2 regions of the Nonomuraea sp. NPDC050022 genome follow, and region 2 is predicted to be linked to the other one. Evidence: riboswitches for the same ligand, from Rfam matches in the RefSeq annotation. Region 2 holds a riboswitch; the other holds the start of a gene.

Region 1 (11,752 bases), on a different contig from region 2:
GCGGAGAGTCGGTCCCTACACGCTCGTCAGGAAGCTGGGCGAGGGTGGCATGGGGTTCGTCTACCTCGCGGAGGACCCCACCGGCAGGCGCGTCGCGCTGAAGACGATGCGGCCCGAGCTGGCCGCCCGTGAGGAGTTCAGGCGCAGGTTCGGCAAGGAAGCCGAGGCCGCCAGGCGGGTCGCCAGGTTCTGCACCGCCCCCGTGCTCGACGCCGGGTTCGAGGGCGGGACCGCCTATCTGGTCACCGAATACGTCGAGGGCCCCGACCTGTCCGGCGTGGTCGTCCGGCAGGGGCCGCTGACCGGGTCGAACCTGGAGGCGCTGGCCGTCGGCGTGGCCACCGCGCTGGCCGCGATCCACCAGGCAGGGGTCGTGCACCGCGATCTGAAGCCGTCCAACGTGCTGCTCAGCGCGGTCGGGCCGCGGGTCATCGACTTCGGCATCGCCCAGCTCGCCGACGCCGGGGGAGCGCCCGTCACGATCGCCCAGAGCATGGGGACGCCCGCGTACATGTCGCCTGAGCAGGCCAAGGGCGAGCAGGTGACGTCGGCGAGCGACATCTTCTCGTGGGCCGCTCTGGTGGCGTACGCGGGCGTCGGCCGGCCGCCGTTCGGGTCCGGCGGGGTCGCCGAGGTCGTCTACCGGGTGATCAACCACGCGCCGGTGCTCGACGGGCTGGACGAGCGGATCAGGCCGCTGGTCGAGCGGGCGCTGGACGTTCGAAGGCCCGTCCGCTGGTCCGGAAGGTCTGTCCGGTGGGATGGTGGCTGGTTCGTCCGCCGGGGTGGTCAAGGGGCCGTCCGCTGGAGCCTTGGAAGGCCCGCCCGCTGGAGCGCTGGAAGGCCCGTCCACTGGGGCCGGTGAAGGGCCGCCCGCCGGGACGGGTGAAGGGCAGTCCGGCGGGAGGCGGGCTTCTGGGCGGCGCCGTTGGCTGGGCCCGGTCGTCGCCGCCGCGCTCGCGGCCGTCCTCGGCGTGGCCGCCACGCTCGCCGTACTGCGCCCGTGGCAGGAGAGCGTCGCCGAGCCGGGCACCCCCGCCGTCACCCGCACGCTCGACGCCCTGGACACCACCTTCCAGGTGCGCATCGACTCCCTCGTGCGGCAGGGCACCACGGCGCGCCTGCAGTGGACGGTCAAGAACGTCGGCACCAAGAACGCGCCTCTGTACGACAGGTTCGGCGCGAGCACCCTCGACAACACCGTGTCGAGGATCAGCATCGTCCCTCCCGGCGTGGGCAAGCCGTTGTACCCGGCCAGGAAGGACAACGCCTGTCAGTGCGCCGAGGTCCCCACGGCCTCGTTCGGGGGCGGTATGCAGCTTCAGCTCTGGGCCGTCTTCGAGGGCCTGCCCCAGGACGCGGAGCACGTGGACGTGAACCTCGGGCCGCTCGGAACGATCAAGAACGCGGCCCTCTCATCTGCCTGATCACCTGATCCGTGCCCGGTCCCCCCTGCCCGATCCGCTATCGTCTAGAACGTCGCGACTGGCGCGTTAGGTGGGGCGAACCACCAGGGAGCGGAAGGGCAGAAGGCCGTGCGCCTGGGTCTTCGCACATTGTCAACGATGACAGGAGAGTCATGAGTTCTCTCACAAGCGTGGACCCGCAGATCGCCGAGCTCATCAAGGCGGAGGAGCGCCGTCAGGCCGACACCGTCAAGCTCATCGCGTCGGAGAACTACGTGTCCAAGGCCGTTCTGGAGGCCACGGGCACCGTCCTGACCAACAAATACTCCGAGGGCTACCCCGGCAAGCGCTACTACGAGGGCCAGCAGGTCATCGACCAGGTCGAGACTCTGGCCAACGAGCGGGCCAAGGCGCTGTTCGGCGTCAACCACGCCAACGTCCAGCCCTACTCGGGCTCGCCCGCCAACCTGGCCATCTACATGGCCTTCCTGCAGCCGGGCGACACCGTGATGGGCATGGGCCTGCCGTTCGGCGGTCACCTCACGCACGGCTGGTCGGTCTCGGCCACCGGCAAGTGGTTCAACCCGGTCCGCTACGGCGTGCGCCAGGACACCGGCCGCATCGACCTCGACGAGGTCAGGGCGCTGGCGCTGGAGCACCGGCCGAAGCTGATCTTCTGCGGTGGCACGGCCATCCCGCGCACGATCGACTTCGAGGGCTTCGCGTCCATCGCCCGCGAGGTGGGCGCCGTACTCGCCGCCGACATCGCGCACATCGCCGGCCTCGTCGCGGGCGGCGCGCACCCGTCGCCGGTGGGCCACGCCGACGTGATCTCCACGACCACGCACAAGACGCTGCGCGGCCCGCGCGGCGCCATGCTCATGGCCACCACCGACGAGCACGCGACCGCGCTCAACAAGGCCGTCTTCCCCGGCCTGCAGGGCGGCCCGCACAACCACACCACCGCCGCCATCGCCGTGGCCCTGCACGAGGCGTCCACCGACGCCTTCAAGGCCTACGCGCACCAGGTGGTGACCAACGCGAAGGCGCTGGCCGAGGAGCTGTCGAGCCGCGGCTTCGACCTGGTCTCGGGCGGCACCGACAACCACCTCATCCTGCTCGACCTCACGCCCAAGGGCATCGGCGGCAAGCCGGCCGCCCAGGCGCTCGACCGCGCGGGCCTGGAGACCAACTACAACACGGTCCCGTTCGACACCCGCAAGCCGTTCGACCCGAGCGGCATCCGCATCGGCACCCCCTCTGTCACCTCGCGGGGGATGGGGCCGGGCGAGATGCGGCAGATCGGCGCGTGGATGGACGAGGTCGTCACCGCCCTGGCCAAGGGCGACGCCGAGCACGTCATCAGCCGGGTGCATCACGAGGTCAGCGAGCTGACCGCGCAGTTCCCGGCGCCGGGTCTCTCCTGATTTTCGTTACGGCAAGCCGCCCTCACCGCCACCCGCCGCACATGGCGGGGGGCCTCCAGGAAAACGGCCGCTGAGCCCGGCTTGCCTTTTCGGGTGAACCACTTTCATCCGTTACGGCAAGCCGCCCTCACCGCCACCCGCCGCACATGGCCGGGGGCCTCCAGGAGAACGGCCGCTGAGCCCGCACAGGGCTCGGCGCCGTTACGTGCGTGTCGTTGACCGGTGGCGCGGTTCGGTGGGCCGGAGGCGTCCCTCTCGGATGGTGGTCACCGGGAGGACGTGGTGAGTGGGCTCGCGGTGGGTTCCGCGAGAATCCACATAGACCCGCTCCGTCTCCCCAACCAGCCCAAACTCCGTTGCCCCTCCGGTCGGCCGGGACTCCGTGGCATCCCCAGTCAGTCGGAATACCGTGGCGTGGCGTATCGCGCCGTTGTCCGCCAGCCATTCCGAGTCCGGCGAGTCCACGCGCAGGACGCGGCGGGGTGCGGCGGTGACCGCCGTGATCGCGTTCTCCAGTGGCAGGCCGCAGGCCAGTAGCTTGGTGATCGTGGTGGCCAGGTCGTGGACGGGGCCGCCGATGTTGCGCACATGGATGTCGGTGCTGATCGAGTGCGGTGGGAAACCGGCGGCGATCGCGCGTTCGGCGACGTCGAAGCTGAAGCTGGCCGCGCCGTGGCCCACGTCCAGCAGCACGCCACGGTCGAGCGCGCGGGCCAGTGCGGGGACAGGGGTGCCGTCGGGTCGCCATGGATGGCCGGTCTTGCCGTGGTAGCAGTGGGTGATCACGTCGCCCTCGTCCAGCAGGTCGAGCACGTCCTCGATCAGCGGCGGTGCCTCGCCGACGTGCACCAGCAGGGGCAGACCCGCCTGCCGGGCGACGAGCCGGCCGAGCTGGAGCGGTTGCAGCCCCATCGCGCCCACGACCGCGCCGCTGGAGCGGACCTTCACGCCGCAGACCAGTCCCCGGTGCCGTTCGATGGCGGTCAGCGTGGCGTCCACGTCGATGAAACTCGGGTCGGCCGTTTCGCGTAGGTGAACGAGGCCGTATGAGCCGATGTTCATCCAGGCGCGTATTTCGGTCTCGGCGGCCGGGACGACATAGCGGGCCAGCCCGTCGATCGTGGCCTGGCCCGCGCTGCCCGCGTCGGCGACCACGTGCACGCCCTGGTCCAGGCCGGCCCGGTCCGGGGGCACGCTGATCACCGTCATCCCGTCGTAGACGTGGGCGTGCAGGTCCACCCAGCCGGGCCCGATCCAGAGATCCCCGGGCCGCTCCCGGGTCGGCTCCAGCACCAGCCCGGTGTCTCCCGGAACCAGCCGCACCGCCGCCGACGAACCAACCACCCGAAGCACACCGCCGACCCCGTAGCCGTCCGCACCCGCCCGGCCGACCCCGGAACCGCCGTTCCCGGCACCGCCCGCCTCGCCGACCCCGGAGTCGCCGATCCCGGCACCGCCCGCACCTGCGTCGCCGATCCCGAAACCGTCGGCCCCGGAACCGCCCGCACCTGCGTGGCCGAACCCCAAACCGCCGTTCCCGGAGCCGCTCACACCCCCGCCGCCGGTCATGCCAGGGCCTCCGCCACGGCCGCGTTGTGGAAGGCGCGGCGGATCCGGTTGATCGCGTCCGACCCCCGCCTCGGGTGCACCCGGTTGGTCAGCAGCACCACGAACACGTCCAGTTCCGGATCCACCCACAGGCTCGTCCCCGTGAACCCGGTGTGCCCATACGCCGCCGGGCTCAGCAGATCACCCCCGCTGCATCCGGGCCGCTCCCACCCTTCCCAGGCCAGCGCCCGGCCGCCGATTCGCGTCCGGGTCATCACCTCGAGCGTCCGGGCAGCCAGAAAGCCGCCGCCCCGGCACAGGGCCCGGCCCAGCCGCGCCAGGTCGTCCAGCGTGCCGAACAGCCCAGCGTGCCCGGCCACCCCGCCCAGCACCTCGGCGTTCTCGTCGTGCACGGTCCCTTGGACGATCCGGCCGCGCCACGGGCAGTCCTCGGTGGCGGCCGCACGCCGATGGTCGGGCTCGGGCAGCAGGAAGCGGGTCTCGTCCATGCCGACGGGCTCGGTCACCCGCTCCCGTACAAGCTGGTCGAGCGGTGTCCGGGCGGCCCGCTCGGCGATCAGCCCGAGGACCATGAACCCCTGGGAGCTGTACTCGAACCCGGGGGACGGACGCAACGGCAGCCGGGCCACCGCGGCGAGCAGTTCGTCGCGGGTCGGGTGGTCGCGGTAGAGCGGCTGCTGTCCGGGGATGCGTGAGGTGTGCGTCAGCAGCTCGAAGACGGTGATGCCGGACTTGTCGGTCGAGGCGTACTCCGGCAGGTGCAGCGCGATGGGGTCGTCCAGGGTCAGTTCGCCCGACTCGACCAGCGCCATGACGGCCAGCCCGACGATCGGCTTGGTGAGCGAGGCCAGGTCCCACAGGGTGTCGTCACCGACCGGGTCGCCGTTCCACGCCAGCGTGCCGAGGAGGCCACGCGAAACCGGGCCACTCGACCTGCCGTAGGCCCAGGCCGCGCCGGAGAATTCCCCGAGGGCGCGGGCCCGCGCGAGCACGTCCGTCATATGTTCCTCCCGATCGCCGCCGACACGCGGGCGGCGGCGGCCACCACCAGCGGTCCCAGCAGCGGCATGTCGTCCTGGCTCAGGCTGAGTGTGAGACCCGCGACGCTCACCGCGCCCACCGCCGTCCCACTCGCGTCGCGGACCACCGCCCCGACGCGGCGCACGTTCGCCTCATTCTCCTCCTTGTCGATCGCGTAGCCGCGTGAGCGTACCGCCTCCAGTTCCTGAAGCGGCAAAGCCGCCGCAGACCGGGGCTGAGGGCCGGGCATGAGGACGCCCCCCGTTCGGACCTGCTCCGGGCATGAGGACGCTCCGCCACAACGGACCTGTGGCGGGCATGAGGACGCCCCGCCGTACGGAGGGTTACGGCGGGGCGTCGGGTGCCTTCGGGGACGGGCCGGAGGTCCCCGGAGGCGGTGGCCGGTGGCGGGTGGCGCCGCTACCGGCCGGGGGCGGTCCTCACGGGCGGGACCGAATCGCCCGCTCGGACCTGCTCTTCAGCTGGTCTTAGAGTGATCAGCCGAGGAAGAGGTAGTCGGCCTTGTAGTCGACCTGGGTCTGGGCGCCGACCGTGCAGGTGCCCGCGGGGGCCACGCCGCCCTCGGTGTTGAGGCGCAGGATCGTGGTGGCGTGGGCCAGCAGGCCGGTGTTCTTGCCGGACTGGGTGGCGTCCAGGACCAGCTCGGGGATGTTGCCGTCACCGTTGGGGGTCTTGGTGACGACCGCTCCGCGCACCGCGCTGCCGTCTGGAGCGACCCACTGCGGCGGTCCCGCGGCCGGGGTCACGAAGGAGTGGTCGATGCCGCGCCGCAGCTTGGCCGCCACACCGTACTGGGTGAAGGCCGGGGCCGCGCCGGGCTGCTGGGTGCAGGCGTAGATCTGGGCGCCCTTCAGCACCTCGGCGGTGACCGCGCGGGGGTGGTCGAACGGGTCGCCGGACAGCGGGCCGCGTACCGCCCCGCCGTTGAACTCCGTGGTGTGCAGGTTGGTGTAGTACCGGCCGGGGTTGGCGGCGATGCGCTTGACGACCGGCGCGGCGACCTTGGCCTCACCCGCGACGCCCGTCAGGTTCGACGGCAGGCCCGCGGCGTCGGCGAACAGGTCGGCGACCACGTCGCCGTTCTTGCCGCTCGCGCCCTTGTGGATGTGGCCGTTGGTCACCGGGGCGAGCCCGGTCCAGAAGGCGGTGTAACCGATGACCGATCCTGTCGGGCGCAGCCACCAGGTGGCCTGGCCGTCCTGGTCGCCGCGCTTCTTGCCGTCGTTGGCGGGCACTTCCTTGGCGCCGTCGGCGCGGGCGGAGAGCGTGGCCTGGTTGCTGCCCTGCAGGACGCCGTTGATGTCGATCGGCTTGTTCAGCCGGTGGAACTGGCCGCGGACCGCGCCCTTGGGGTGGGCGGCGTCGTGCAGGTTGGCGTAGAAGCCGCCCGGGTCGTCGATCAGCGCCTTGACCAGCGCCGGGTCGGCGGTGACCGTGCCGGTCACGCCGAGCACGGTCTTGGGCAGCGGCTTGGTGAAGAACTCGAGCTTGACGTCGCCGTTGGCCCCCTTGGCGGCCTGGTGGATGTGCCCGGCGGTAGGTGAGTCGATCTTGTTCCAGCGAGCCGCGAAGGTGACCTCGTTACCGCTGATCTTGATGACGACGGTCGACCGGCCATCGGCGTCACCCTTGACGCCCACCTCGTTGGCACCGCGCAGGCCGGCGGCGAGGTACACGTCGTCACCGGAGGCCGAGACAGTCGCCTGAGCGGCGGTGACCGGAGCGAGAAGGCCGGTGGCGAGCAGCGCCCCGGACAGGGCGAGCGTACGAATCGACATGATGAAACCTCTTCAAGGATTGTCATTGGGGTTGGTACGGCAAGCAGTACGCGACCCGGCCCGAAGAGGTTCAACCGCTGAATCCGTAAATTTACATATAGGGAAGCGAGCGCAAAAAAGCCCTCCCACCTGCGGTGGAAGGGCTTCTGGGAGGTGAGTCCCGGGGAATTCAGGCTCTGACGGTAAGTAAAGTCTTACCAGAGGTGGTGACCACCTCGAAATGGTCGATGTCCTGGAGCTTCCACGGGCTGCCGCCGTGCATGTAGAGCGGATCGGGCGACCCGGGAACGCCGTATCCGGCGGGCGGCACCGACCAGCCCGTCATGATCCGCTTCTGGCCGGTCTTGGACACCGAGATCAGCTCGCATTCGAGCGGGCCCTTGATGCCCGAGAGCTTGAGCGCGGCATGTGTGCCCCAGCCCTTGGACTCCAGCACCAGCCCGCCGGTCACGCCGTCGGCGCCGACGCCCTCGATGGGCTTGCCGTCGGCGTAGAACTGCTCGGCCGGACCCAGATGCTGCGTGGGATGGCCCGCCGCCACGGGCGTCGCCGCGTCGCCGCCCCCGAGCTGGGTGCCGACCGCGAGCCCGCCGGCCACCAGCGTGACCGAGGCCGCCAGCCCGATCACGAATGTCCCCCGCCTCGACCGCCGGTCCTGCGCCTTCTTACGCCGGAGCAGGTCGATGACATCGGCCTGCCCGTAATCGGGAGGAGGGGGCTCTTCTCGCACCGGCCCGATCCCCGTCAGCACACTGGCCACTCCGGCCAGCTCTGACAGCTCCGCCCGACACGACGGGCAGAGGGAGAGGTGCGCTTCGAAGGCTAATCTGTCGTCGTCGTCCAGCAGACCGAGGGAGTAGGCGCCCACGTCCGTATGCTCGACTCTGTTCACGCCGTCACCCCTCTCTCCTGCAGTGCGACGCGCAACGCGCGGACCGCGTAGTAAACCCGGGACTTAACTGTGCCAACGGGAATGCCGAGCGCTATGGCAGCATCGTTGACCGACCGGTCTCGCAAGATCGTCTCGTTGAGGATCTCGCGGTGGGCCGGGGATAACGCCATCAGCGCCTCGGATACGACCACCTGGTGCAGCAGTCCCTCCATCTCGTCCGGCACGGGCATGCTCTCCAGCGGGCCGTCGCCTGATTCCGGCGGGCGGGCTTCCTTGCGCCGCCGGTCATCGATCACGATACGGCGTGCGACGGTGGCTAGCCAGGGCATGAGCGAAGCCGAGTCCGGATCGAGCTGCTCGGAACTACGCCAGGCGCGGATCATGGTCTCCTGCACGACGTCCTCGGCCCATTGCCGATCACCCGCCGTCAGCCGGATCACGAAGGCCAGCAGCGGCCGGTGGTACTCCCGGTAGAGCGTGGAGACGACCACTTCGTCATCCGGACGTACTCGTCTCATCCGGTGGCGTGAGCGTGGCTTGCCCATGGGGGCGGCTCCCTCGGCCGAGGGCGGGGGACACGTGCTGACTCGCATCATTCCCCTTTCAAAGTGCAGTCGGCAGGAAGTACGGACAGATTCCCTGGCGCGGTTCAACAGATCGGGAAGAAAGTCGTTGCGAACTCGCAGGAGGGATGCGTAGAGTCACTTCCCAGCTGCACCGAGAACTCGAGTGAGGAGGTGACGACCATGCGGGCTGTTCTGTTCGGCTTGCCGTCTGTCATCCTCCGGGTGCCTGCTTAGAGGTCACCCGGGGTCCTTCTCGACCACAAAGGTGTCACTCCGTTGTTCTCCACGCTTTTCCCGCTCGGCTGGACCGAATCCCGCGTCGCCGAGCTACCACTACACACCGTGCCCGCCCGCGTGTCCCGGGTCGATCGCGGCGCGGCCGAAGTGATCGCCGCCGATGGGCAGCATCACGTCAAGTACGGCGCGCGCGTCCGTAGGGCGTCCGCTGACGACCCGGTGGCGCTGCCCTGTGTCGGAGACTGGGTCGCGCTCAAGGAGCTCCCAGAGGGCCGTTACGAGCTCGACGCGGTCCTGCCGAGAAGCAGCGCCTTCGTCAGGGGCGGCGTCAGCCGCGACTCGCGCGGCGGCCTGTCGGGCGACGGACAGGGCCAGGTGCTCGCGGCCAACATCGACATCGTCTTCGTCGCGGAGCCGTCCATGCACGCCACGGACTTCGCCGACCTGGGCCGTATCGAACGGCTCGTCGCGCTGGCCTGGGAGTCGGGCGGCACGCCGGTCGTGCTCGTCACCAAGTCCGACCTGTTCGAACGCGGCCTCGACGACCTGCTCGCCGACGTACGCGTCGCCGCGCCGGGCGTCGACGTGCACGCCGTCTCCTCGGTGCTCGGCGACGGTGTCGAGCTCGTACGCGGCTACCTCGAAGGCTCGCGTACGGCCGTCGTGCTCGGCCCGTCGGGCGCCGGCAAGTCCACGCTCGTCAACGCCATGGCGGACGGCGAGGCGATGGACACCCAGCAGGTGCGCGCCGCCGACGGCCGGGGCCGCCACACCACCGTGCACCGGGAGCTGATCCCGCTGCCCGGCGGCGGCCTCGTCATCGACACGCCGGGCATCCGCCGCGTCGGCCTCTACGAGATGAGCGAGGGCGTCGACCTCGTCTTCTCCGACATCGAGGAACTGGCGGCCGGCTGCCGGTTCGACGACTGCGGCCACGAGAGCGAGCCCGGCTGCGCGGTGCTCGCCGCGCTGGAGTGCGGCGAACTCCCCGAGCGGCGGCTGATCAGCTGGCGCAAGCTCCAGCGTGAGGCCGCCTGGATGGCCTCGCGCACCGACGCGCGCCTCCGCAAGGAGCAGCAGAACAAGTGGAAGGTCATCCACAAGGAAATGCGGCGCACGGGCAGAAACCGGCCCTGACCGGGTAACACCACTGCATGGAGCTGCTGTTCGCGGACCGCGCGCAAGCGGGGGCCATGCTGGCGGGACGCCTGCTCGACGCGCAGGACCCGGTGGTGCTGGCGCTCCCGCGCGGCGGCGTGGCGGTGGCCGTGCCGATCCACCGCAGCGTCGGTGGCCGGCTCGACGTGCTGGTGACTCGGAAGATCGGCTATCCGCCGACGCCCGAACTGGGCGTCGGCGCGATAGCCGAGGGCGGCGAGCCGGTGTTCGACCTGCTGCTGCTGCGCCGGCTCGGGATGACGCCCGAGTCGGTGGCGGACGTGGTCGCGGAGGAGCGGCGCGAGCTGGCCCGCCGGGTCAAGGTCTATCGGGGCGACCGCCCGCTGGCCGATCTCGCCGGACGCGAGGTGATCGTGGTCGACGACGGCCTGGCCACCGGCGCCACCGCGCGGGCCGCGCTCCGGGCGGTCGGCGCGGCCAAGCCGGGCCGGGTGACGCTGGCCGTGCCGGTGGGCGCCCGCGACACCGTCGAGGCCATGCGCGAGGAGGCCGACGAGGTGGTGGTGTTGCGGGTCCCGGCGGATTTCCGGGCGGTGGGGCAGTGGTACGAGCACTTCGATCAGCTCAGCGACGCCGACGTGCTGGATCTGCTGGCGGGTGCCTGAGTGAGGGGTGTTTCGTCACGCGACCGTCTCGGGCTCTGTGACGGTCCGTCGGGGTTGGTGTCCCTTGGGAGGGATACCTCCTGCGGGGGTGAGGAGGAGGCCGGTCCGCAGAGGGCGGGGTCCCCTCGGGGAAGCGGACGAAGGTGGTCCGTTGTGGCCTGGGTCCCGCTGGGCGTGAGGTCAGTTGGAGAGTACGGCCCAGACGAGCTTGCCCTGGGTGCCGGGGGTGAGCCAGCCCCAGGTGGTGGTGAGGGCCTCTACCAGGCGCAGGCCGCGGCCGTATTCGGCGAAGACGTCGGTGGTGGGCGGGGCGGTCGGCGCGTGCCGGCTGTAGTCGCTCACCACGCACGCCACCTCGGGCCGCCGGCTCAGCAGCCGGAGCTGGATGGCGCCGCCGCCGTGCCGCATCGCGTTGGTGACGAGCTCGGAGACCACCAGCTGGGCGTCGAAGACCATGCCGTCGGAGCCCCACGAGGTGAGCGTCCGGTCGACGAACCGCCTGGCGGAGGCCACACAGACGGGCTCGAACGTGCTCAGCTCATGAAAGCGGAAGACCTCGTCACACGGACCGCGCCGCCCTTCGAGCAGAATGGGCAGCAGCCATTCGGGTGCCTGGGCACACGTGGCGGCTTGCGGCCGAGCGTCGAAAGTCGTCATCCTGGCCCCCGAAGCGCGGTCTAGGTGATCCAATGCCCATCTTTACGGCGTGTGCTTACCGATGCAAGACTTTTCGTGTTTTACAGATGCAAATAGCATCTGCACGTGCAGATGATCTGGGAGCGATGGGTGTGAGCGCACTGAGTGCGGAAGGGAATGTGGTCGGCTACTCGCCGGGAAGCCCGACGGTGCTGCGGATCCTGCTGGGTACGCAACTGCGCAGGCTCCGCACGGAGAAGCGTATCTCGCGGGAGGACGCGGGGTATGCGATTCGCGCTTCTCACGCCAAGATCAGCCGCCTGGAGCTCGGGCAGGTCAGCTTCAAGGAACGCGACGTCGCCGATCTGCTCACCCTCTACGGCGTCACCGACGAGGCCGAGCGGGCGCCGTTGCTG
Region 2 (11,752 bases):
GCCGCCCAGAGCAGGGAAGTCAGCACGATGGCGGGCCGGCGACCGATGATGTGCTCCCATCGGGTCTGCAGCCAGCGCCGGTAGAAGACCTCTTCGAGCAGGCTGTTGACGCTGAACACCACGACGATGGTGAGCACCAGCGTGACGGGATCGACCCTCGCCGCGTAGTCGCTGGGCGGCACGGCCAGCGGACCTGTGTAGGTGAGAACGAGCCAGGCGGTCACCGCTGCGATGGGGCCGTAGTGACGCCAGGCCGCGAGCCGCTCATGGATCTGGCCGCGATCCGCGCAATCGCGCCGTGACAGCCAGAACAGCAGTGCGGGTACGGCGAGCAGCAGGATGAGCTTCAGCAGCGTGTGGGCAGGTTCACCGCCGCCCGACAACCATAACCCCGCCGCGAAGAGCGTGGCTGAGACCAAGAGGAGGATGGCCTGGAGGTAAAGGCCGCCGCGTGCCGGCGCGGCGCCGGCGGGCGTCGCCTTGGGGGGCAGCAGCCGTATGAGCACCAGTCCGGTGAGGGCCGGGATCCAGCGGTGCCACATGGGCACGGTGCCGGCGTGGTCGGCCGAGTAGCGGATGCCGGTGTTGCCGTTCAGTGCCAGCCATAGTGCCGCTCCGGCGATCAGGGCCAGGCCGGCCACCAGAATGCTCAGGCCCAGCGTCGGTTGCCATGCTTTATTTCGCACGCCTGTACTTTATAGGAGACCGTACAGGTGTGCTGTAATAGAGGCATGCCGAAGATCGTGGACCACGAGCAGCGGCGCGAGGAACTCACCCGGATCGTGTGGGGCATCATCAGCCGGGATGGAATCGAAGGGGCCACCGTCCGCAAGGTCGCCGAGGCGGCAGGCGTCTCAGTCGGCGGGTTGCGCCACTATTTCGACAATCAGCGCGGCCTGCTCAGCTTCGCGGCGCAGGCGGTCGCCAGAAGCGTCACCAAGCGCATCACCGGCCACCTCGACGCGGACCTTCCAGGCATGCGGCGCGCCCAGCTCATCCTCGAAGAGCTCCTTCCGCTCGATGACAACCGCCGCGTCGAGGTGGACGTATGGCTGGCATGCCTGGTGCGCTCGCATGTGGATGAGTCCCTGGCGGAGTTGCGTGACGCGAGTTGGCCAGGGGAACGCCACATCTGCCGCCTGGCGATCGCCTCTTGCCACGGCCTGCCGCTACCCGATCGCGCGGGACAGGAGTTCGCCGACACCGAGCTGGAAGGCCAGGCCACGCGCCTCCACGTGTTCGTGGACGGGCTGACACTCCAGACAGCGACCTTCCCGCACAACTTCACGCCTCAAGCCATACGTCGAATCGTGCACGACGAACTGCGCCTCCTCACCGAGGCGCCGTCCAGGTCGCCGCGGCCCGGCACCGACCGCTGACGGGTCGAGCACTACCTCCCGCATTTGGACTGATCGTTTCCCGTCCCGATCACTGCCTCACGAGCCGTGCGCGGCCCGTTCCGCATAGCCGTACAGGAAGGTCAAAACGCCTGCGGTGACCATCTCTCGGAGCGCGTCCTCGTTGTGGAGATCCGCCCGGTCGGTGAGGTTGTCGGCGGAGATGAGCAGCATCAGGTGCCCGGCCGCGCGAGCGGGGTCGTCGATCGTGAGGTCGCCGCGCCCGGCGATCCTGCGCAGGCGTTCGGCCAGTTCACGTCGGGTACGGCCGGGGCCGGTCTCCTGCCAGAGCTTGAGCGCGGCCGGCGGGATGTGCTCAATCTCGGCGTTGACCTGGCGGATGAGCGCGAAGTGCGGGGCCAGGTCGGAGGTCAGCACGCCGAGCCAGGCCAGTCCGAAGTCGATCAGGTCGCTCTCGAGATCGATCACCTTGGTCAGATGGCGGTCGATGATGTCGACCATGGCGTCCGCGACCCGCTGCGTGCTCTCCTGCATCACCGCCTGGAACAACTCGGCCTTGTCGGTGAAGTGGTTGTAGATGGTGCGGTTGGACACCCCCGCCTCGACGGCGATCGCGTCCAGCCCGGCGCGCGTGTAGCCGTCGCGGGCGAACAACGTCAGCGCCCCGGCCATGATCGCCCGGCGCTTGTCCGGCTGGCCGACCGGCTTCTTTCTCTCGGTCACGCTCCCCGAGCCTAGCCGATTACACCGATGTTTGCATTGACTACGCCGATCGGCGTAACGTCTACACCGATCGGTGCAACGCCTATTGTTGAGGAGACGTCAATGACCAAGATCGGCATCATTGTCGGCAGCACGCGCCCCGGCCGCCGTGGCCGCGCCGTCGCCGAGTGGAACGACAAGGCGGCCGGCTTCGTCGGCTACGGCCTGCATGGCGCGACCCGCGCGGTCGAGCACCTCCGGTTGATCCTGGCCGAGCTGAAGGTCGCCACCGTACGCAGCCAGGTGGCGCTGTCCCTGCACCACGACTTCACCTTCTCCGCCCCCACCGAGCCGGGCGACTTCACTCCTGGCCCGCACCAGCACTCCGCCCTCACTGCCTTGCTGAACGACGTCGTCGCCTGGTCGCGGGCGCTCGAACCGATCCGTGAAGGAGTTCCGGCATGACCGCCTTGACGACCGAGACCGCGCTCGACGACCTGGCCGACGCGATCGCCACCGGCACGACCGTCGCCGGACTCGGCGAGTCCACCAGATTCGCTCACGAGACCTTCGAGGTGCGTGACCAGCTCTTCCGCCGCCTCGTCCGCAGGCACGGCTTCCGTGCGCTGGCCGTACAAGACCACGTCTCCGTCGGGGCGACCCTCGACGCGTACGTCACCGGGGGCACGGGCACGGCGCGGTCCGCCCTGGCCAGTGCCTGGCGGCCCTGGCGCACCGCCGAAATGGCCGCGGCGCTGGAGTGGATCCGCGCCTTCAACCAGGACCACCCGGACGACCCGGTTCGGATCTTCGGCGTCAAGCCCGCCCAGGCACAGCCCGCCGACTACGACGTCATCATGGAGCACGTTCGCCGTGCCGCCCCGCACCGGCTGGCCGAACTGGCCGTACACCTGGAGCCGATCCGTACCGCGCATGAGATCGACGAGCACGTGCAGCGGGCCAGGGGCCTGCACCCGGGCCGCCCCTTCGCCGAACACGCCCGCGACGCACTCGCGATCGTCGAGCAGTCGCCCGGCGACTCCGCCCTGGAGCGGATGCTCCTCATCGTGGACTTCCACCAGCGCAGCGTCGCCGGACGCGACAACTATGCCGGCGACGCCCAGACCTGGGCCGATACGATCGTCGACCACCAGCACCGGACCGGCCGCCGCGTGGCCTACTGGGACGGCATCGCGCACACCTCGGCGGCTCCGGCGACCCTGGGCCTGGCGCCTCAACGCGGCCCCCAGCCCACGGTCGGCAGTGTGCTGCGCGACCACTACGGCCCGCGCTACGTCTCTGCGGCGATCGGCTTCCACCACGGCGACCTCGGTGCCGTCACCATCCCGGAACCGGCCTCCGACTGGCTCGACGCCCGCCTCGGCGCCACGGACGAGCCCGCCCACTGGCTCGACCTGCGTGACGACGGATGGGACGGGCCGATGAAAGCACGCGTCATCAGCGGCGTTTACCACCCCTCCAGGGACGCGGCCGAACACCTCGCCGTCGCCTCCCTGCCCGATGCGTTCGACGTGCTCGTCCACCTGCGCCAAGTGTCCCCCGTGCACTGGTTGACGACGTAGAGGTGCGCCGAGAGAAGATCGCTTCCCAGCGCCCATGGTTGCAGGGACCGCCTTATGATCTCGTTCATGAGCGAAACGATCTTCCGGTCAACCGCTCGCGTGCTGCTGGTAGATGCCGTCGATCGGCTCCTGGTCTACCGCGGGCTGCTGCTTCAGGTTGAGGAGCCTTTCTACGCCTGGTTCACGCCGGGGGGCGCCGTTGATCCTGGTGAAAACCTGCACCAAACCGCCGCTCGCGAGCTTCGAGAGGAACTGGGCTATGCCATCGCCCCCTCGACTCTTGGACCGGTCGTCGCCACCAGTTCGGGAACATGGTCACTGGGCGGTGAGACGTTCAGCTCAGTGGATTCCTACTTCTTTCTTCGCGTCGGCGAGCTGGAGGTGGATACCTCCGGCATGGACGATGAAGAACGGCGGGTGACTGACCGTTTCGAGTGGTGGACGGTTTCGCAGCTGAGGTCGGCGGCCGAGCTTGTCGTTCCAGCGGGCCTGGCCACGCTGATGGAGCTCCTGCTGCCGGGGGATCTTCCACCTCAGCCGGTCGCGCTGCCGTGGCATTTGCCCGGCGACAACGTCTGAATGAGCGTGACTTCCCGTCCCTCGGGGGTTCACGAGTACAGCTGACCTGCGGCGCGAGACCTACTTCGAGGATCGATCTCCGCGGAGAGCGCGAGGGTGAGGCGCCCGTTGACGCGCCACTCGTCGCTAACTAACTTGAGTTCAGTTTGTTTCTGAGGTTCGGACCAGGAAGAGAGCAGTGCGTGAGCGGAACGGAGTCGGGCGCCGGGCCAGCGGTGGGAGGAACGCTCATGCGTGCTCTGCAGTACATCGAGATCGGAAGGCCGTCGGAACTCACCCGAGTGCCGCGGCCGGCGGCCGGCCCCGGACAGGTCGTGCCGCGGGTGCCGGCGGCGGGCGTGCGCGGCGCCGCACGATGACGCACTGGAGAGCGAGGTTCGACGACCGGGTGGCCGTGGTCACCGGCGCCGCATCGGGACTGGGGCTGGCGGTGGCCGAGCGGCTTGCGGAGGAGGGGGCCCACGTCGCGCTGCTGGACGTCGACGCGGCCGGCCTGGAGGAGGTGGCCGCGACACTCCCTCGCGGCGTGCCGTACGTCGTCGACGTGAGCAGCGCCGCCCAGGTGCGCGAGGCCTTCGCCGCGGTGGTGGCCGCACACGGTGGCGTGGACCTGCTGTTCAACAACGCCGGGGTGGTCGGCGAGCAGACACCGGTGCACCTCACAACCGACGAGACCTGGGCACGGGTCATGGGCATCAACGCTGATGGTGCCTTCTACGTGCTGCGCTCGGCGTTGGAAGCCATGGTCGCCTCCCGAGGCGGTGCGGTCGTGAACACCTCGTCGAGCTCGGGTCTGTCCGGCAAGCGCAACATGGCGCCGTACAGCTTCAGCAAGGCCGGGCTGGTCGGACTCACGCGCTCCGCCGCGATCGAGTACGCCGACCGGGGCATCCGGGTCAACGCGATCGCGCCCACGGCTGTGCGCACCCCGCTGGTCGAGGCGCACATCGCGCAGGCGCCCGACCCGGAGGCCATGGAGCGGTCGCTGACCACGCAGACGCCCATCCCCGGGCTCCCGACGCCCGAGGATGTGGCTGCGGTCGTCGCCTTCCTGCTCTCGGACGAGGCCCGTTGGATCACCGGGCTGACCGTCCCCGTCGACGGCGGCTACCACGCCATCTGACGGCCTGCTCCCGTCCTGCGGGCGCTCTGCCACGCGATTGGCAAACAATCTGAATCGAATCGGATGGCCGACTGTGGCGCGGCCGTGTTTGCTCTGGTGGCGCAAATTCGTCCGAACGGGTGTGGTTAAGATCGTGTCTGGCCGCGACTGGCGAGGGTGGACAACCACCGGGGAGCGTCCGCATTCTCGCGTGAGCGTCGACCGCCTGGGCGCCTGCGTCAGTGATGTTCAACTGACACAGGAGGTCGTGACGTGGACCTGCGCTACGGAATGAATCCGCAGCAGCGATCGGCTATCGCCGCACCGGTGGATCCTGGCCGTTGGCCGATCAGGGTGCTGCATGGCAGCCCGTCCTACATCAACATGCTCGACGCGCTGAACAGCTGGCAACTGGTGAGCGAGGCGAGTAACGCGCTGGACAGACCGGCAGCGGCGTCCTTCAAACACGTATCGCCCGCCGGAGCGGCAGTCGCCGGGCCCGTGGACGAGGTCACCGCCGAACTCAATGGCGTCGACCGCGCCGCTGTCGGAGCGCTCACGAGCGCCTACCTGCGAGCCCGCGACGCTGATCCCAAATCCTCCTACGGCGACTTCGTCGCGGTCTCGCAGCCTGTCGATGCCGAACTCGCCGAGTTGCTGACCCGGCTGGTCTGCGACGGCGTCATCGCCCCCGGGTACGCTCCGGGCACCGTGGCGGCGCTCAGCCAGAAGAAGGGTGGCCGGTTCCTGGTCATGGAAGCGGACCCGGCCTACGTCCCGCCGCGGCGGGAGGCGCGGGAGGTGTTCGGGTTGCGGCTGACCCAGGAGCGCGATGAGGTTGTGCTCTCGGCCGCGCTTCTGGACGACGTCGTGTGCGGGACGCTACCGGCCACCGCGGCCGAGGACCTGCTGTTGGGCTTGATCGTTCTGCGCTACACCCAGTCCAACTCCGTGTGTTATCTGCGTGGTGGCGCCACGTTGGGTATCGGTGCCGGTCAGCAATCGCGTGTGGATTGCACCCGCTTGGCCGGCGCGAAGGTCGATACCTGGTGGCTGCGGCGCCATCCGATAGTGCACGCGCTCGCGTTCCGGCCGGACGTCCGGCTTCAGGATCGGATCAACTGGCAGATCCGCTTCATCGAGGGCGACCTGACCGCGGAGGAGAAGCTGCGCCTGTCGGGGGCGCTCTCCTCGCCGATGCCTGAGCTGACGAACGAGCAGCGCACATCGTGGCTCGCGGCCCTGGACGAGGTGGCGTTCGTCTCCGACGGCGCCCTGCCCTTCCGCGACAACGTCGACCATGCCTACCGCCACGGCGTCCGCTATATCGCCGAGCCGGGTGGTTCGATTCGGTCCGCGGAGGTACAGGACGCCTGCCGGGAGCACCAGATCGCGCTCGCCCGTACCGGCCTTCGACTGTTCCACCATTGACGATGCATGGCCTCAGGTCACCTTGTCGCAGCACCCAGCCCGGAGTCGGGGTCGGCATGCCCAGCAACAGGAAAAACTCACGATCGCAAAAGCCCAGCTCAGGTGCTCACCTAGGACGAGGTGCGCCCATCCGGTCATCCCAGCCATCGTTGGATCGCCGTCCGGAGCGATGCGCGGGACTCCTCGTCCGGCTGCGGGACGTCGGAGGCCCATGCCACATATCCGTCGGGCCGCAGCAGCAGCGCCGAACACGGTACAGCGGAGCCGGGCAGTGCTGCGGTCGCGGGGTACCCCCAGTCGCCGCCGGTGAAGTCGATCAGGTGCGGGCGGGCGTCCCTGGTCAGCTCAGCGAGCCGGACACCGTCTTTGAGGTCCAGGTCGGGAGCCCACCGACCGGCCAGTGGATGGTTAACGCCCACGTCGTAGCGGATCTCGGCGCCCGACATCAGGTCGGCGATACGGCGGACATTGCGCGGGTCGCCGAGGAATTCGGTGAACAGCGCGCGCAGGCCGCTGACCGCGCTGCCCGGGGCGATCAGCGCGGACTGGGCGCGCGAGGACATGACCACCCGCTCGGCGACCGGGCGTCGCTCGGACTCGTAGGTGTCGAGGAGGCCGGTGGGGGCTGCGCCGCGCACGTCGGCCGCGAGTTTCCAGCCGAGGTTGACCGCGTCTTGCAGGCCGAGGTTGAGCCCGGGCCCGCCGATCGCCGAGTGCACGTGGGCGGCGTCGCCGACCAGCAGCACCCGGCCGTGTCGGAAACGCTCGGCCAGGCGGGTGTTGCCGCCGTTCAGCTTGCGCATCAAGTGCGGCCCTTGGCCGTCGGGCGGGCCGAAAGCGATGTCGACACCGAGCACGCGGCGGGCACTGGCCCGCAGTTCCGCGAGCGTGAGCGGCCCCTCGGCGTCCTGTCCGTTCCACTCCGTGGTGGAGATCAGCGGCGCGGGGGCGCCCAGCAGGGGCGCGTACACGAACAACCCGTGCTCGGTCCGGTGGTGCAGCAACGGCGGGATGGGTCCGTACCCGGGAATGTCGAGCCCACCGGTGACCGGATCGACGAGCTCGGCCGGCACGGCGGCGTGCGCGGTGCGCGCGATCGTCTCGTCGGTCGTCACACCGGGAAAGGCGATCCCGGCCAGCTTGCGCGCGATGCTGTGCCCGCCGTCGGCACCGATCAGGTAGCGCGTTTCGATCGTGTACGGCCCGGCCGGCCCGCTGACCTGGAGGGTCACACCATCCGCGTCCTGGGTGAATCCGGTGAGCTCGTGGCCGCGCCGGATCTCAACATGGAGCTCGACGGCCCGTTCCTCCAGCATCTGCTCGATCCTGAGCTGCGGGACCTGGAGGAGGTAGAGGGGGTTGTCGTCCAGCACACTCAGGTCGAGGGGCAGCGCGCCGAAGACGAATCCGGGAGCGGGCCGGGGTGGGTCCTGGTTTCCGGTGAGTCGCTCGTACAGGCCTCGCCGGTCGAGCATCCGTACCACCTGGCCGACCAGGCCATTGGCGCGGTTCTCCTGGGTGCGCTCCGGCAGGCGCTCCAGGACCAGGGGGCGGACTCCGGCCAGGCTGAGCTCGCAGGCCAGCATCAGGCCGTTGGGCCCGGCTCCGGCGATGACGACATCGGTGACCATGGCGCTCCTTCGGGCATGACGGATCGACCGGCGACAGGCCGGCTGATCCTCGATAGGAAAATGGGGAAGGTCTGGGAAATCAGGGCGTGGGCAGGCCGGCGGCGACCTGGCCGAAGGCGTCGCGCAACAGCTCCTCGAACGGCGCCGGCGCATCGCCGTGGAGCCACAGATGGATGGCCGCGAGTATGGCGGCGCCGACCGCGCCGGCGACCAGATGCGGATACAGATCACGATCGATATCGGTGCCGGTGCGCTCGGCGACCGCCGCGGCCAGCGCATCCACCGCGGCCATGTGGGCCTTGAGGAACTCGCCCCGGTGCTCCGGATGCTGGGTCATCAGCTTGACCCCGGCGATCCAGCGCTCGTCGGCCGGGCGCTCGTCCTCTTGCATGCCAAGTGCGAACCGGGCGAACACGGCGTTGGTGATGGCCTCCCACAGGGGTTCGCCGTCCGGCCTCGACCGCAGCTCCTCAGCGATCTGGACCGCTCGGTCGAAGTGCCTGGCCGTGATCGCCTCGCCCTTGCTGGAGAAGTAGTTGTTGAACGTACGGTGCGAGACACCCGCCTCGGCGGCGATGTCCTCCACCTTGACGTTGTCGAAGCCACGCTCGACGGCCAGCTTGATCGCCGCCCAGCTCAGCGCGATCCGGGTTTCTTCCTTCTTGCGCTCTCTCAGCCCCATGCGCACAACCTACCAAAATTTGCGACTCGCGCAAAGATGCGAGCCGCGTAAAAATGCGTGACTCGCATGCATGCCGTGGCCTTGCTCGACATCCCCTCCTCGCGCCGCCGAATCGAGCGGCTCAGCCACGCGCACTCGCTCGCCCGGCACCTCGAATGACTTCCTCACCGGTCTGGTTAACGCATGGCCAGCTGGACACGTCGGCGGCATCGGTCGCTACGTCCCGCCGCGGCAGGAGGCGCCCGCCCGCCAATATCGGGAAGGACCTCGGCCTGGTCGCCAAGGGCAGCGCCACCTGGCCCGGCACCCGCGAGGTGACGCTCACCGTGCGGAACAGGGGCCGCGGCCTGGCCATCGTCACCTACTGCGGGGACGGCCTCGCCGAGCGGCTCAGCCAAAGGCTGTGGGTGAACGGGCGCCTGGTCAAGGGCCCCACCCACTGCTCCTTCCCGCCGGGGGCCGGGTACCTCGACATGGGCAAACGAACGCGCAGTGAGAAGACGACAACGGTCAGGGTCCGGCTGGAGACGTCCATCCCCGAGTACCTGCGGCGCCCTGGAACGCTGACGGTGGCCGTTTATGACGGCGACCTATGACAGGGCGTGATCGTGCCATGCGGTAACCGGCTCAGGGGCATGGTCGGCACCAGCGTCCTCAGCCGGTGACGGTGATGGCGAGGCTGCCGGAGTGAGAAGATGCCTACCGGACGAGGCGACTGCAGTCACCGGCGCAGTAGACGTGCGCACGAGCTACCGGATGAAGCTCGACGAAGGTGCCGACGGTCGCGAACCCAGGGCGATGATCACGGGGAATCCGCAGCCGAAGGCCCAGCGAATGTCGACGGCTTCCGTAGCTCATGAGCACCGACAGCGGGGCTAACCCTGAGGGGGAAGCTCCAGTGTTCCAGAGGCGAAGACGTCGTCGATCCGTTTCATCGCCGTGGTCAAGTGTGCTCGCATCGCTTCCGCGGCGGCATCCGGATCCCTTTGCGCGATGGCCTTGGCGATGGCGACGTGCTCGGGCTTGGTCGCCGCGGCCTGCTGGGCGTGGTGGTAGAGCCGGTACATGTGCAGGTGGCTGCGCAGATGGACCAGCGAATCGCGTAGCCACGGGTTGCCGCTCAGCTTGGCGATGGTGTCGTGAAAGGTGGCGTCGTAGATCATGTCGAGCCGAATGGCGGTGCTGTCCTGGCCACCCGAGCCGCCACTGCGCGCGAACGCCTTGAGCGCCGTGGCCTCGTCGGTCGAGGTGTGCCGGGCAGCGGCGGCAGCCGCGGCGGGCTCGACCAGCAGCCGGAAGTCGATCAGAGCCCGGAGATCGTTCAGTCCGATCAGCGGCGCCACCGTGTAGCTGCGTCGGGGCTCCTTGACGACCAGGCCTTGGGCCTCCAGGCGAGCCAGCGCCTCGCGGACCGGCGTCGGGGACACTCCCAAGGTGCGCGCCATGCTGTCGATGTTGAGCCGCGACCCGGGCTCCAGGGCATGGTTCATGAGCATGTCAATGAGCACCTCGTGAACGTCGTTCACGAGGGGCTGCCGCGTGCTCAGGCGCTGCGCGGCTTGCGTGGCGTTCAGCGCGTGCGTCAGGCCGGTCTGTTCCACGGATCTCCAGGCTCTCATCGCTGAGCGAAGCGTAGTCACGATCCCATTACGTGTCGATCCTATAGGAAATCAAAAATTGACTATAGGGATCGCTGTGCTTATGGTGTGCCCATCGGGGCCAGAGAAGGAGAGTTCAGGTGACTGAACACGGCCACGAGGCGTTCGCCCCGGTGAACGAGGTGCACCCGGCCGAGCCGGGCCTGCCCGCTCGAACGCCCCCCTTTAGATACCACCGCCTCACCCTGGCCTTGGCCGTCCTGGGCATCGGGCCGGCGGCGATCCTCGCCCTTCTGGTGGTCGTGCTCAGCTTGTTGTCCGATGTCTTCCTGTCCCTGGAGAACATCGGAAACGTACTGAAGCAGTCGGCCGTCATCTGCGTCCTGGCCCTGGGACAACTCCTCGTCGTCGTGACGCGGGGGATCGACCTGTCCGTAGGCTCCAACCTCTCCCTCAGTGCCGTCGTCGGCGCCCTGGTCTGGCGTGACCACGGCTCGGCCACCCTCGCGGTGCTGGCAACGCTGCTCACCGGCACGTTCATCGGGCTCGCGAACGGGCTGCTGTACGTCAAGGGGAGGCTGCCGCACCCGTTCATCCCGACGCTGGCGATGCTCGCGGCGGCGGCGGGGCTCGCCCTCTACTTGTCCCACAGTGAGACCATCCAGGGCGCTCCACCGATCGTGGACGAGATCGGCGCCGGCCGGATCGCGGCCATTCCCGGGGGCGGCGAGGTCGGCTGGTTTCCGGCCGCGGCCGTCGTCGTGATCGTGGTCGCCCTCCTGCTGGCTCTCGTCACCCGCCGCCTGATCTGGGGACGTTGGATCTACGCCGTCGGCGGCAATCCGGAGGCAGCCGTCCGGAACGGGATCCCGGTGCCTTCGGTGCTGATCTCGGTGTACGTCGTGTGCGGCCTCCTCGCCGCGGTCGCGGCGCTGCTCACGATGGGCAAGGGCGATGCCGGATCGCCGACCGCCGGCGCTCTGGCCGAACTCGACGCGATCGCGGCCGTCATCATCGGCGGTGCGAGCTTCCTCGGAGGGCGGGGCACGGTGCTCAACGCCCTCACCGGCGCCCTCATCATCGCGG

What was found. A riboswitch is a leader RNA that binds a small molecule or an ion and turns the genes downstream of it on or off. The one in region 2 is predicted to bind ZMP and ZTP.
Region 1: linked by a shared signal. The riboswitch ahead of glyA (serine hydroxymethyltransferase) and the one ahead of ACIBO2_RS23615 (phosphoribosylaminoimidazolecarboxamide formyltransferase) in region 2 are both predicted to bind ZMP and ZTP.

The regions. Positions count from the first base shown of each region.
Region 1 is NZ_JBITKE010000014.1:92,964-104,715, forward strand. Features, by position in the region: gene ACIBO2_RS46165 (serine/threonine-protein kinase) at 1-865, shown strand, start outside; gene ACIBO2_RS46170 (hypothetical protein) at 813-1,427, shown strand; ZMP/ZTP riboswitch at 1,473-1,554, shown strand; gene glyA (serine hydroxymethyltransferase) at 1,580-2,833, shown strand; gene ACIBO2_RS46180 (hypothetical protein) at 3,035-4,402, opposite strand; gene ACIBO2_RS46185 (serine hydrolase domain-containing protein) at 4,399-5,403, opposite strand; gene ACIBO2_RS46190 (IclR family transcriptional regulator C-terminal domain-containing protein) at 5,400-5,639, opposite strand; gene ACIBO2_RS46195 (CHRD domain-containing protein) at 5,920-7,221, opposite strand; gene ACIBO2_RS46200 (zf-HC2 domain-containing protein) at 7,391-8,113, opposite strand; gene ACIBO2_RS46205 (sigma-70 family RNA polymerase sigma factor) at 8,110-8,631, opposite strand; gene rsgA (ribosome small subunit-dependent GTPase A) at 8,956-10,053, shown strand; gene ACIBO2_RS46215 (phosphoribosyltransferase) at 10,071-10,700, shown strand; gene ACIBO2_RS46220 (ATP-binding protein) at 10,881-11,357, opposite strand; gene ACIBO2_RS46225 (helix-turn-helix domain-containing protein) at 11,483-11,752, shown strand, end outside.
Region 2 is NZ_JBITKE010000005.1:437,687-449,438, forward strand. Features, by position in the region: gene ACIBO2_RS23575 (type II CAAX endopeptidase family protein) at 1-686, opposite strand, end outside; gene ACIBO2_RS23580 (TetR/AcrR family transcriptional regulator) at 732-1,379, shown strand; gene ACIBO2_RS23585 (TetR/AcrR family transcriptional regulator) at 1,437-2,081, opposite strand; gene ACIBO2_RS23590 (NADPH-dependent FMN reductase) at 2,184-2,525, shown strand; gene ACIBO2_RS23595 (erythromycin esterase family protein) at 2,522-3,643, shown strand; gene ACIBO2_RS23600 (NUDIX hydrolase) at 3,710-4,222, shown strand; gene ACIBO2_RS23605 (hypothetical protein) at 4,453-4,581, shown strand; gene ACIBO2_RS23610 (SDR family NAD(P)-dependent oxidoreductase) at 4,578-5,345, shown strand; ZMP/ZTP riboswitch at 5,479-5,563, shown strand; gene ACIBO2_RS23615 (phosphoribosylaminoimidazolecarboxamide formyltransferase) at 5,598-6,755, shown strand; gene ACIBO2_RS23620 (FAD-dependent monooxygenase) at 6,890-8,386, opposite strand; gene ACIBO2_RS23625 (TetR family transcriptional regulator) at 8,466-9,068, opposite strand; gene ACIBO2_RS23630 (hypothetical protein) at 9,224-9,664, shown strand; gene ACIBO2_RS23635 (GntR family transcriptional regulator) at 9,944-10,669, opposite strand; gene ACIBO2_RS23640 (ABC transporter permease) at 10,807-11,752, shown strand, end outside.